DNA from 2 places in the Priestia sp. YIM B13551 genome. Region 1 is predicted to be linked to the other one. Evidence: riboswitches for the same ligand, from Rfam matches in the RefSeq annotation. Region 1 holds a riboswitch; the other holds the start of a gene.
The links. Region 1 has a riboswitch for S-adenosylmethionine ahead of mtnW (2,3-diketo-5-methylthiopentyl-1-phosphate enolase). Riboswitches for the same ligand answer to the same signal wherever they lie in the genome.
Positions count from the first base shown of each region.

Region 2: it holds a riboswitch for S-adenosylmethionine, as region 1 does, so the genes downstream of both, ACFX4N_RS22025 (methionine ABC transporter ATP-binding protein) here and mtnW (2,3-diketo-5-methylthiopentyl-1-phosphate enolase) in region 1, are expected to answer to the same signal.

Region 1 covers NZ_JBHZOX010000001.1:1,665,129-1,675,638, forward strand. The annotation lists gene ACFX4N_RS08465 (ZIP family metal transporter) at 1-75, shown strand, start outside; gene ACFX4N_RS08470 (aspartyl-phosphate phosphatase Spo0E family protein) at 140-379, opposite strand; gene ACFX4N_RS08475 (CoA-disulfide reductase) at 820-2,160, opposite strand; gene ACFX4N_RS08480 (ABC transporter permease) at 2,247-3,281, opposite strand; gene ACFX4N_RS08485 (sugar ABC transporter ATP-binding protein) at 3,278-4,783, opposite strand; gene ACFX4N_RS08490 (sugar ABC transporter substrate-binding protein) at 4,800-5,876, opposite strand; gene ACFX4N_RS08495 (1,2-dihydroxy-3-keto-5-methylthiopentene dioxygenase) at 5,999-6,514, opposite strand; gene ACFX4N_RS08500 (methylthioribulose 1-phosphate dehydratase) at 6,530-7,168, opposite strand; gene ACFX4N_RS08505 (2-hydroxy-3-keto-5-methylthiopentenyl-1-phosphate phosphatase) at 7,165-7,830, opposite strand; gene mtnW (2,3-diketo-5-methylthiopentyl-1-phosphate enolase) at 7,827-9,071, opposite strand; SAM riboswitch class I at 9,151-9,257, opposite strand; gene ACFX4N_RS08515 (pyridoxal phosphate-dependent aminotransferase) at 9,388-10,510, opposite strand, start outside.
Region 2 covers NZ_JBHZOX010000005.1:66,244-69,645, forward strand. The annotation lists gene ACFX4N_RS22020 (methionine ABC transporter permease) at 1-241, opposite strand, end outside; gene ACFX4N_RS22025 (methionine ABC transporter ATP-binding protein) at 234-1,259, opposite strand; SAM riboswitch class I at 1,391-1,498, opposite strand; gene ACFX4N_RS22030 (thioredoxin family protein) at 1,679-1,978, opposite strand; gene ACFX4N_RS22035 (toprim domain-containing protein) at 1,993-2,343, opposite strand; gene ACFX4N_RS22040 (YusG family protein) at 2,525-2,770, opposite strand; gene gcvH (glycine cleavage system protein GcvH) at 2,850-3,233, opposite strand; gene ACFX4N_RS22050 (arsenate reductase family protein) at 3,369-3,402, opposite strand, start outside.

The DNA of each region.
Region 1 (10,510 bases):
GGAAACGAAAGATTTGCTACTTATTCGTTTATTTTTGGTATTTTGTTTATGATCTTTTTAATTAACATTTTTTAAAGGTGAAGAGAGGCCACGGGCAGCATAATTGTTTTACTGCCCGATCCCGAATGCTTGTCCTGCATTACAGCTTTGAAAAAGATAAAAAGCGGCTAATCAGTGTGGCAAACGATGTCTTTTCTTCCTCTTCTTTTAAACGCTGCTTTTGATAAACGAGTAAGAGCTGATCAAGCTCTTGACTACAGGTAACGGTTTCTTCATTAGTCAAACCTTTTTCTTCTCCGATCTGCACCATCTTTTGTCTTTTTTGGACGATTTCTACTAATAATCTCTCTGATTTCGTTCTATTTCTCACTCCAAACACAAAATCCTCTCCTATGACAAAAAAATTAGCTTATAACGCATTATTACAAATTCTACTAAATATGTAAATAGAGTCGCAATAATAGACATTTTTTTTGCAAAAAAATTATTTTGTCGGAATTTACAAACGCTTACATTACTATAGGAATACCATTTATCTTTTTTTTACAACTTGTTTTTCGACAAAAGATGCTGCTTGTCGAATAGAAAAAAGATTGAGACATAACGAAATCAATACAATCTAAAAACGAACAAATGGGATACATGAGCTGAACCGCTTGTCTCGCAGGAGTTTTCGCCTTGCCCTCCAATCAACAGCTAAAAGCAGCTAAATATATGAAGCCTGCGTTCACCATCACCACAAAAAAATCCGAACGAAGTTGATTCTTAATCAAGAATCAATTCGTTCGGATCTTCATACTTTTGTCCCTGCATCTTTTTCTATTCAGCTTTCTGAGCAGCAATTTGTACAGCATCCCATACCGTAGCAAAAGGAGGAGCATACGAAAGATCTAGCATGGTTATTTCATCTGTTGTGAGGCGGCAAGTAATAGCTATCGCAAATACATCGATCCGTTTTGCTACTCCTTCTTTACCAATCATTTGAACCCCCAAAATCTCTTTTGTTTCAGGATGATAAACAAGTTTTATCACAATCTTTTCAGCTCCTGGATAGTAAGACGCATGACTCGGAGCTTCGGCCGTGATGGCTTTGTATAAAAGAGAATTTTCTCTTGCTTCTCTTTCTGAAATGCCGGTTTTCCCAATTTCATAGTCCATCACTTTGACAATACTTGTACCTACAACACCCGGAAATTCTCTATTTTCTCCCCCTAATCGGTAACCAAGAACCCTTCCCTGCTTATTGGCAATGGTTCCAAGAGCAATATGAACATCTTTTTTTAATACGCGGTGATAGCTCGTTGCACAATCTCCTGCTGCGTAGATATGAGGCACGTTGGTTTCCAACTTCTCGTTTACTAAAATAGCTCCATTTTCAAGCATCCTTAGTCCGTTTCTTTCTAAGAATTGCGTATTCGGACGAACTCCTACATTTACAATCACTAAATCTGTTTGATACGTTTGACGGTTTGTTTGAACGTGAGTGACGGAACCATCTGAATGCAGCAATGCTTCCACTTCTTCTTCGAAATGAAATAAAATATCGTCATCTAACTGCTTTTGTAAATGTTCTGCCATTTCTTGATCTAAAATAGATAGAATCTGCTTTCCCTGTTCAATAACCCGTACTTCTTTTCCCAAAGCCTTCATTGCTTCAGCTACTTCCATTCCGACATATCCTCCGCCGATAATGGTGACTTTCTCTACGGAGTGAGCCTGTAGATATGTATAGATTCTTTCGCTGTCTTCTAATGACTTTAATGTGCATACATTCGGCATGTTATCACTCATAAAATTGGGTTTAACAGCCGTTGTTCCAGTTGCAATGATGAGTTCATCATATGTTATCTCTTTTTCCGTTTGCGTCTTTACATTTTGCACTACTATGTATTTTTTTGTATGATTTACTTCTTTAACTTCGTGAAAAAGATGGACGGAGATGTTTCGCTCTTCAAATTCTTGTTTCGTCCGAGCAATCAAATCGTCTTTTTCTTTTACAACACCTGACAGATAGTAAGGCATGCCGCATGCGCTGTAAGAGATATCTCCACCTTTTTCAAACACAAGGATTTCCACTTCTTCTTTTTCTTTCATCCGGCGAAGCTGTGAAGCTGCGCTCATTCCGGCGGCTACTCCTCCTATAATGACGACACGTTTCATCTATACTCCCTCTTTCTACATAAATAATAGGCTATACTATTGTTTTTCCTTATTCTTCCCGATTTCAAACGAAAAAAAACGGCTGTTCACACAGCCGTAGATGTTTGTTTCGAGCGGTAATACGTCAAAGCCAAGGCTCCTGCTAATACAGCTCCTTTAATAATGTCTTGCATATAATACGGAACATTTAGCATCGTTAACCCATTTAACAGCACACCAATTAAAATAGAGCCAATCAGCGTCCCGAATACATTTGGTTTCCCTGCTCCAAATACGGAAAAGCCAATGTATGTAGCAGCTACGGCATCCATTAAAAATGGTGAGCCGGCGTTCACTTCTCCTACTCCAATACGGGCAGCTAAAACGACTCCTCCAATTCCAGCAAGCAATCCTGAAAACATATAGGCATACATACGGTAACGGTTAACCGGTACACCCGAAAGTCTTGCAGCTTCTATGTTCCCTCCTGTTACGTAGAAAAAACGCCCAAACTTCGTATAGGAAAAAACGATATGAACAAGCAGCACAGTCAGCAGCATAATGATAACAGGAACAGGAATACCTAGAAAGTGACCTTGCCCTAGCGCAAGGAAAGATGGAATAAAAATTCCCGGAGCTCTGTCTCCGCTTGGTAAAGGCATATTGGTATAAATAGCTGAGCCTTTTGTATACGTTAATAAAATCCCCTGTACGATGAACATCATTGAAAGAGTAGCTAAAATATCAGGAATCTTTACTTTCACTACTAAAAAAGCATTTACTAACCCGATAAGAAGCGATGCAATAATCGGAACAATGATAGCAACTGCAATTTCTTGTCTGTGTAAAACAAGCATAGAGGCTGATAAAATAGTGGCTAATCCAGCCGTAGACCCTACAGATAAATCGAGTCCGTTGACGGTTAACGATATTGTTACACCAAGCGCGATTAAGGTAACAATGGAAATAGAGCGCAGGATATCACTAATGTTTTCTCCTGTTAAAAAGTTAGGTGTGGCAATGGAAAAAATAATCATAATAACAAAAATCATTAAGACTGTCCCATATTTATAAAAAAAGTCGAAAACGCTTATTTTTCTCTTTGGTTTCGCTACAGGTTCTGTTACATACTCCGCACTCATCCTTTTACTCCTCCTGCTGTATAATAAAATAATTTTTCACTAGTTGCTTCTTCTTTGGATAATTCTTTCACGATTTTTCCGTTGTACATAACATAAATTCGATCCGCTACCCCTAACAGCTCCTCGAATTCACAGGTTGCATAAACAACTCCTTTTTGCTGTGACACAAGATTTGTAATTAAATCAAATATCTCTCGCTTGGAGCCTACATCGACCCCTTTAGTTGGCTCATCGAACAACAGTACGTCAGAGTCCGTAACAAGCCATTTTCCGATTGCTACTTTCTGCTGATTTCCACCGCTTAACGTTCCAACTGACTGCTCGATAGAATGAGACTTTACTCCAACTTGCCCAGTCGTTTTCTGCGCTTTTTCTTTGATCTTTCCTCGCTTTAGAAACGAATAATTTGTAAAGCGGGACAGACTTGGCAAAACTAAGTTATCCGCAATCGATTCATGAACAAAAATCCCTTCTTTTCTTCGTTCTTCAGGAACAAGAGAAAGACCTTGTGCAATATAATAATACGGCTGCTTATTCAACTTTAATTTCTTGCCTTTTAACTCAACACTGCCGCTGACATATTGCTCCAATCCAAATAGACTTCGGCAAAGCTCCGTTTTCCCTGCTCCCACAAGCCCTGCAATACCTACTACTTCTCCTTCTTTTACATGAAAAGAGATATTAGAAAGCCGCCCTGGAAGAGATAATGCTTCTACGTGTAAAAGTTGGTTTCCAACTTCTACTGATTTTTTGACCCACTGCTTTACAGAAGCCGTTCCTAACATAAGTGTAATCACGTCTTCGATCGAGGTATGTGAAGTTTCTTTTGTGGCTACATAGCGTCCGTCTTTTAAAACCGTTAAGCGGTCACAAATATCTACCACTTCTTGAAGACGATGTGAAATGTAAATAATACCTACTCCATTTTTCTTCAGCTCTCTCATCACAGAAAACAATTGTTTCGTCTCTTCCACACTAAGAGGTGCGGTTGGTTCATCCAAAATTAAATAGTCAACGTTCTGTACAATTGCACGTGCAATAAGCACCTGCTGCTTCTCTGATAGAGTTAAATCAACAACATTTTTTCTAACGGATAGAGAAGAACCAAGTAAAGCAAGAGCTTCTTCCGCTTTTTTATAAATAGATTTCCAGTTTACAAATGTCTTACTTTTCTTAGAAGCCTGCACATCTAGCACGATGTTTTCAGCTACTGACAGCGAAGGAATCAGCGCTACATCGACTTCTTGATGCACAATGCCAATGCCGTGGCGCTTAGCTTCTTTAGGAGAAGAAATGGAGATTTCACCTCCGTCTTTGTAGATCTTTCCTTCGTATTCGTCGTAAGCTCCGCACAATATTTTCATCAACGTACTTTTACCGGCACCATTGGCTCCCAATAAAGCATGAATTTCCCCTTTTTGAACAGTAAAATCAACTTTGTTGAGGGCTTGAAAAGAACCAAAGTTTTTTATAATGTTCTTCATTGAAAGCTCGTTCGTCATCTCTATCCCTCCACTTCTATTCTTTTTTACCCCATTCTTCTACGTACTGACTAAGCTGATCCATATTAATCGTTTGATTAGGCAAGTCTGTTTGTTTGACTAAAACCGGATCAAAGGAATAATAGCGAGGGATGTCTTGACCGGAAATCTTTTTAAGAAGCAGATCAACTTGCTTTTCTCCTACTGAAGCTGGATTTACGGCAGCTGACGCTTTCCACGGGCTGTTTTTTGCCTGCATCATTTGCAAATCTTCATCAGATAAGTCTACTCCGTACACTTTAATCTCGTCTCGTCCTGCTTCTTTAATCGCTCTTGTTACTCCTTTTGCAAATTCGTCCCAAGGTGCCCAAACGGCCGCAATGTCTCCTTTATTTGGATACTGCTTCAACACAGCTGCCATTTTATTTTGTGTGTCTAATGAGGTATTGTCCGTTGCGCTTCCGAACGTGGCAATTTGTTTTACATCTGGATAGCGATTCATCATAATTTTATAAATGCTGTCGCGCTTTTCCATCGGCGCAAAGCCTCCAACAAACGCATATACAATGTTTCCTTTTCCGTTAATGTCCTGCATCATTTGTTTCAAGCCCTGGAGCGCAAGCATATAATCGTCTTGATCGATGGTTGTAACGCCTTCTACTTTTAATTCTACGTCTGTTGCAATAACGGGAATTCCTTTTGCAATCGCGCGCTTCACACCAGGTTCAAGAGTTTCAGCCCGGCCGTGGTCAATCATAATACCGTCAACATTTTGGTTAATAGCCGTGTCTAAATAAGCAGCCATTTTGGATTGATCATTGTTTGAATCAGAAACGGATAGCTGTACTCCTGCTTTTTCAGCCGCTTTTGTCACACCTGTTATATATTGAGCAGCATGAGTGCCTGACGTAAATTCAGAAATAAGCGCAATTTTTGTATCTTTCGTAACCTTTTTTCCTTCTTGCTGTACAGGCTTAGCAGAAGCCGCTTGCTGCGCTGGAGCTGCCTGTGCTTTCTCGTTTAGACTTGGCTGTTCTTTCGTGCAGGCAGCCAGCGCAAAGACTAGAAGCACGAGCAAAGTAAGTGGCCACAGCATTTTTTTACTCTTTTTCATGGTGTTCCTCCCATTAAACTTATTATTCACATAAAAATAGTTAGTTTTATAATAATCCAAAGAATACCCCGCTTTTAGATGTAAAAGCGGGGTGATGATGACCTATGCTTTACAAGTAATTGTTATGCGTAAATAGGTACCCATCCTTCAGTTGTCACGAAAATTCGGACAGCGACTACTTTACGATCTTCCATTAGTGTAAAGTAATGAAGAATGTTTTCTGGTACTGAAATTAAATCGCCCGGCTCTAATTCAACATCAAAAAATTCGCCGTCTTTTCCTTGAATAACAAAAATTCCATGACCACTTACAATAAAGCGAACTTCGTCATCTGTATGAATATGCTTGCGCTGAAAGTTTTTTAACAATTCATCAATATTTGGTGTAGATTCCGATAACGAGATAACATCTTGAGCTTTATAGCCGCGGCGTTCAGAAATATCTTTAATATCCTCACCAAAAGCGTTTAAAATTTCTGTTTTTTCTTCATCAGTTAAATCATATTTTTCACGAAGATTTTCTGGAAGTTTTGTAATATCCCAGTTTTCATAAATAACTTCATTGTTTGCCAGAAAAGCTGATACTTCCTCTTGAGTTTCAATTCTTTTATTGTTTACATGTAAGCGAATTTGCGCCATTGTTGTTTCCTCCTTTTATAAATGCACCTTTGGCTTAATGCCTTTAAGTGACAGTAATTTGACATGGTAGCTAAATAGAAATTCATAGGCTTCTAGCGCTTTTTTTGTTTCAAATGCATTTTTCCCCCATACCGTAATCCCGTGGTTACGAATCAAAATCGCGCCTTGATCGCCTTTTATATGGTGAGAAAACTCTTCTGCTAGTGTCGGAATATCTGCGTAATTCGGAATAATCGGAACAGTAATTTCCGCATCTTCTTCCCAAATACCTAGCGCCTTAATAATTTCTTGACCTTTGAATGAAATAACGCCTTCATCTCCGTACAGTTCAGAGATCACGTTGTTGTCGATTGTATGTACATGAAGACTGCACCCAGCATTCGTTAAATCGTAAATCTTAACGTGCAAAAGCGTTTCAGCAGAAGGCTTTAAATGCGTGTCTTCTGCAGGCTTTCCGTATTGATCAACTAATAAAAAATCTTCATTTGTACGTTTTCTTTTGTCTTTTCCACTTGCTGATACAAAGAAAGTTGTCGGATTTTGATCCACTTTGATTGCTAAGTTTCCGCTTGTACCGAAGAACCAATCGCGCTCTGCCAGCTCATCTTTTATATCCGCAAGCTCATGCAATCTTTGCTGAGCCATGATACTCATGCTTTCACCTCTTCTGTTAATTCTTGTAAATGATGAATCACATCATAAAAAGTAGAAAAAGGACGATACGGTAGAGATAGCTCTTCACATTTTTTGATTAAAAAGTCACGTGCAATGACCGTATCAGCTAATTTGGCAGCCTGCAAATCCGTAATGGAATCGCCAATAACAACCGTATGATCTCTTTCATCTGCAAGATGGCGAATAATCGTTGGCTTACAGCAGCCGCAGTTATTTGTACACTGTTTATCACATGTATGAGGCCACGTAATGGAAATGCGCTCACCGGAAAAATCAGATCCGTTGCAGTAGAGCATTTCCTCTGCAACTCGATTTCCCAAAAGTGGTTTTACAAAAAAGTCAATTCCTCCGCTTACAATATAAAGCGGAATATGGTGCTCTTTTGTATAGGCAATAAAATCATCAAATCCATCTCGAATAGCAGACGTCTCTAAAATATAAGAAATAATATCTTCCTTTAATTCCACGGGGAGCAAGGCAAACATTTGCCCTACTCCTTCTTGAATGGAGACGCGCTGTGCCAACACGTCGTCTTTAATACTTTCCCACTCCGGAGGAGCAAATTGCTTCATAATAGCAATAATGTTATCGCTATTTGTGATTGTTCCATCAAAGTCACAAAAGATTTTTAACGATGTCATGCTTTCACCTCTACTGTTCCCCATAGTTCTAAGGCTTTTTGCAACTCTTTTGATTCTTCCGCTTTTTCGGCTAGTGTTTGATGAGAGAGTACTGCATCTATCGCCGCACGGAATGCCTTTCCTCCTCCGATAGCTCCGTCTGGATGACCGTGAACTCCGCCTCCTGCATTAATAATGCTGTCGATTCCAAAGTCCTTCATAAGCTGCGGTACCATTCCAGGATGAATTCCTGCTGAAGGAACCGGGAAAGACTGCTTATATTTGTATACAGGACGCGTTAATTCGTAGGCAATGCCTGTCGTATCTTCAAGAGAAAGCGCTACGCTTCCGTATGGTGATGGAAACAGTGAAAAATCTGCTCCGGCTAAGCGCAATAGCTTTCCAAGCAGTAATGAATTTGAAAAACCGTAAAATTCTGATGGCGTAAGCGCTCCGCTAACAGCTGGGTGTGCCATAATCGGCAAGTTAATTTCATCATCTTCTCGAAGTTCCTGCAGTACGTCTAACCCGTAAGCAAATGCGTTGAATAAAAGAGCATCGGCTCCTAGCTCAGCTGCTTTTCTCGCTTTTTCTTTTAATTCAAACGTTCGTCCCGTTAAATTAACAGCATACAGCGTGCGGTGTCCCGTTTTTTCGTATACTTCATTCAGTACTTTTTTCCCTTCTGTAACACGAGCTTCAAAAGGTGTTCGTTCACTATCAAACAAAATCTCGTCGTCTTTAACCAAATCCACTCCGCCAAGCGCTTGCTCACGCAGCTGAGTTGTTAAGTACGTCATATCTCTTCCAATCACGCCTTTAAAAATACTCATCACAAGCGGACGGTCATAAACGCCTAATTTCTCTCGGATACCTTCTATTCCAAAGCGCGGTCCTGGGAATTCAGCTAATAATTCATCAGGAAAATCCAAGTCTAATAATTTCACTTTTCCATCAAGTGATAGTTTTCCGAAAACCGTAACTAAAATAGCCGGTAAATCTTTTGAAAAGTTGGCAGTTGGATAAGCAATTTTGACAATAGCCTGCTTAATTTCTCCGCCTAAATATCCGTTTACACGTTCGCAATCTTGAAGCTCAGTTACTGACACGACGCGCCCTTTATGCTTTTGAAGCTGCTGTTGATCTAAAAGCGGCAGATCTGTCCATGAGCCGACGGTTAGTCCTAAAGCGATTCCTTCCGCTTTTTTATGAAAATTCCCTTTATTATCATGTAGTAAGTAGCTTGCAACGATTTCGCTCATTATGCTAAAAACTCCCTTGCTGTTTAATATCGTTAATAAAAAAGCCTCTTCTGTGATTAAGAAGAGGCTTTCGTTGCTCTTCTTATCTCTCAGCTGCTGCTGCAAGAATTAGCACCGTGCTTAACATGCGTTAAGTCGGTTGCCGGGCTTCATCGGGCTAGTCCCTCCACCTACTCTTAATAAGAAAGTTGCTATTTATTTAAATTGAATTCGTAGATTATATACTAAATAAAAAATACCGCTAGGATTTATAGGTTATTAATCTCGTTAACTTCTTACATATTAAGCCAACTCAAAAAGAGTTGTCAATGCGTTTTTAAAATAAATTTAATTTTTTTATTCGAGATACAGCTTCTCTCATGCGCTCTTCATCCGTCAGCAGTCCTACGCGCACATAGCCTTCACCATATGTTCCAAAGCCTACACCAGGCGCAACTACAACGTGCGCTTTTTCAAGAAGTAAATCTGAAAACTGTTCGGAAGTATATCCTTTAGGAACTTTTAGCCATGCAAAAAAGGAGCCTGCTGGAGATGTAACATCCCAACCAATTTCTCGAAGCCCTTGAATAAAGGTATTGCGTCTAGATTCATAGCGCTTAACTAAATCATTCACACATTGTTGAGATTCCAACAGAGCTGCGGCTGCTGCCTCTTGAACCGCCCCAAAGAGACTGACATACATATGATCTTGAAGAAGATTAATAGCTTCTACTACACTTTCATTTCCTACAGCAAATCCAACTCGCCATCCCGCCATGTTATACGTTTTAGAAAGAGTATAAATTTCAATTCCCGTCTCTTTTGCACCAGAAGTCTGTAAAAAGCTGATTGGCTTTTTACCATCAAATCCAATTGCTCCGTAGGCAAAGTCGTGTACCACACAAATATCGTGCTTGGCAGCAAATGCCACGGTGTCTTCAAAAAATTCTGCCGTTGCCACTGCACCAGTAGGATTATTCGGATAGTTTAAAAACATGAGTTTTGCCTGTTCTTTAGCACTTTCACTTATCTCTTCGTATACGGGTAGAAAATGATTTTCAGCCGTGAGCGGCATCACTTCCATCTTTGCCTTTGCAAGCTCTACTCCAGACCAGTAATCAGGATATCCAGGATCCGGAACCAGCACCGTATCTCCAGGGTTTAACAAGCACTGCGGGATTTCAACAAGTCCACCCTTTCCGCCAAATAAAATAGCTACTTCTTTTTCAGGATCCACATCAACGCCATATTCTCGCTTATAAAAAGTCGCCACGGCCTCTTTTAAAAACTGGTGCCCCCGAAATGGAGAATATTTATGATGCATAGGATTAGCACTTGCTTTTTGCAGTGTTTCTACAATATGTGAAGGAGTAGGCTGATCAGGATTTCCCTGCCCTAAGTTAATAACGTCGTGCCCTTGGGCCATTACTTTTCCTACCTTGCCTACAAGTGATGCAAAA
Region 2 (3,402 bases), on a different contig from region 1:
TCAGTAAAACAATTAAAATAATGAATGGAATGGAACGAAAGATATTTACAACTGCTGACACAATGGCATATAAAGGTTTGTTTTGCCAAAGCTGTCCTTTGGACGTTAAAAATAAAAGCAAGCCTAATAAAATACCTAGAACAAACGTGGCTATAACTGAAATAGCCGTCATATATAGTGTTTCATTTGTCGCTTGAATAAAATCATCTAAAATAACGTTTGGAAATAGTTTCTCAAGCATTTGTCATTACCTCCACTTCTACCTGCTGCTCATGAATGTATGCAATGACTTTTTCAACTTCTGTTAATTCTCCGTCTAAATGAACGAACAACGTTCCGTATGAACCTGTTTGTGTATGAGAAATCTTTCCTTGCAAAATATTAATCGTTACATCAAACTGTTTTAAAATCGTTGTAATGAGCGGTTGCTCTGCTTTTCCGCCAACAAACGTCAGCTGAATAATTTGCCCGCTTGGATATAACTCCTGTACTTGTTCAATTGTTTCAAACGTTTCTTCTGGTTCAGAAATCTGTTGAACGAATCGTTTTGTAATCGGCTGCTTAGGTTTTCTGAATACTTCTAGCACTTGTCCTTCTTCTACTACTGCCCCATTTTCCATAACGGCTACCCGATGACAAATTTTACGAATAACGTGCATTTCATGAGTAATCAATACAATGGTTAACCCTAGCTTCTCATTAATATCTACTAACAGATCTAAAATGGAATCTGTCGTTTGAGGATCAAGCGCTGATGTTGCTTCATCACACAGCAATACTTTTGGGTTATTGGCTAACGCTCGAGCAATACCAACACGCTGCTTTTGTCCACCGCTAAGCTGTGATGGATAAGCATTTTCACGCCCTTCAAGCCCGACTAGCTTGATAAGCTCGTCTACTCGTTTCATTCTTTTTTCTTTTGAGATCCCTGCTATTTCTAACGGAAAGGCAATATTTTCTCGCACCGTACGCGACCACAAGATATTAAAGTGCTGAAACACCATACTAATTTCTTGTCTAGCTTTTCTGAGTTTTCCGCCTTTAATTTTTCCAATATCATTACCTGCTACTTCGACCGTTCCTGTCGTTGGTGTTTCTAACCCGTTTAGCAAGCGAATTAAAGAACTTTTCCCCGCTCCGCTATAACCAATAATTCCGTAAATTTCACCTTGGTTAACGGTTAGATTCACATTATCAACAGCTGTTACTTGACCGCTTTTAGCCTGATAAATTTTTGTAACGTCTGTTAATGTAATCATATTTCTTCACCTTCTTTAGTAAAAACTTAATTATGTTAGGTTGCCCTATAGGATGAAAAAGCCGTAAAACAATTTTCCTCATTAAAAAAGCCTCTCTGCGCATGACAGAAAGGCTCGATATTTAATCCTTTCTCTCATCTTTCAAAGCGCATAGCTTTGCAGGAATTGGCACCATTTCAGTTAGTCTGACGGTTGCCGGGTTTCACAGGGCTCAGTCCCTCCACCTCTCTTGATAAGAGTTCGCAACAATTATTTTGTTTTTGGGAAATATTCATTCATTTATGAACATTCATGAGTGTGATTTTAGCATGTGTCAGATAGGCTGTCAACAGATTTTGTTCTTGGGATAATATCCCAAGATTTCAACAGCCCCAACGGTTTGCTCTCTTTCAATTTCTTCATTTTAAACAAACGTTTGATTATCGAAGCTCTTCAAGTACGTGCTCGATAGAATGAAACGCATAGAGTTTTTTTACCATTTCGCCATTTTTCACTTCAATCAAACAAGGTACACTTTCAATTGAAAATACTTCTGCTTTTGAAGGCATATAATTTAAATTGCTCATTCCGATGGTCACACCAGGCAGCATCGCTTCTGCTACGGTTAACATTTTTTTTGCCAGCTGACATGTCCCGCAAAAAGGTGTATGGAAAAAGATAAACGCTCTTTGTCCTTCTTTTAACTGATCGTCAAGCTGTTTTTCGCTCCATTCTTGCATGTTGCTCATTCCTTTTATGTTAAAAATTCTGCATTAACATCGATATTGGCACTCAGTAATACTGTTGCTATGTGATGTCTAGGGGCGGCAGCAACCTCTCGGTACATTTTATCAATATATAGATGCTCTGCTTCCGGAAGCTCTCGTTTAAATTGTTTTCTTAGCTTATTCCCTGAATCATCAGAGTCAACGAGTATGTATACCTCTTTGTTAAACGTAAAGTCAATAATTTCATCCAGCTTTGATAAACTAATCGTACCGTTTGTACAGATAATTTCAATTGGTTCTCGAATGATATCTTGGATACGTTTTTTATCTGATTTTCCTTCGACAATAATTACTTTTTCAATTTCAATTAGCCCCATTTTCATCACCCATAATCGTCAGTTGTATAGTAACATCATTTCTTTATGCTATACAATATTCGTTAATGTATCACAGTTCACCTGTTTTTTAAAAGAAATTTGCAAGAAAGAACTGTTTTAAAAGGCAGCTTAGGCCATATTGTTTCCATAAAACAAGAAAAACAGCGGCAGTTGCCACTGTTTAGCACCATCCTGCTTCTTCGTCGCAGTCTGTATATTTTTGCGTTTCAACTTGCTTTTGTACATCCGTATATTGGTAGAACTTATTATTTTCTTGCGAATACCCTTCTTCAAAGCGGTATTCATTGCCGCTTGTTCCGTAACTAACTTCACCAATTGGCTGCTTATCAACATATAATTTCATACCGCCGTCATGAAATTTAGCTGTAACGCGATCTGTAACGTCCATTTTTTGTTTTTCAAACATAAAAAGACACTCCTTTAGCTTGTTTACTAATAGAGTGTCCAGTCAAAAACTTTTCATAAAGACAATTTATGGAGGAATATTATCCTTCGTTTGTCATTTCTTCGTATTGCTCTGCTGTCATTAGCTTGTCTACTTGAGAAGCATCAGATGGTTTGATTGTAATCATCCATGCTTCTTCGTATGGAGATTCATTAACAAGCTCAGGGCTATCGCTTAAGTTGTCGTTGACTGCTACAACTTCACCGCTAATTGGTGCATAAAGCTCAGAAACTGTTTTTACTGATTCAACGCTGCCAAACGGCTCGTCAGCTTCTACTGTTGCTCCTACTTCTGGCAGTTCAACGAATACGATGTCGCCAAGCTCAGCTTGAGCGAAATGCGTAATACCTACGCGGACAACGTCTCCTTCTGTTTTTACCCATTCATGCTCTTCAGAATAACGCAAATCTTTTGGTGTACTCATCTTAATCCCTCCAAAATATGTATCGTAATTTGTTTATATAAAAAGCGCCTTCAACGTGGAGAACACTTTCTACAACCTAAAATAACTTCCTATTAACAGTGTAACGTAAAAGGTAAAAATTTTCTATTTGAAAACTTACTTCCACACGTCCTCAAACTGCTCTTCTTTG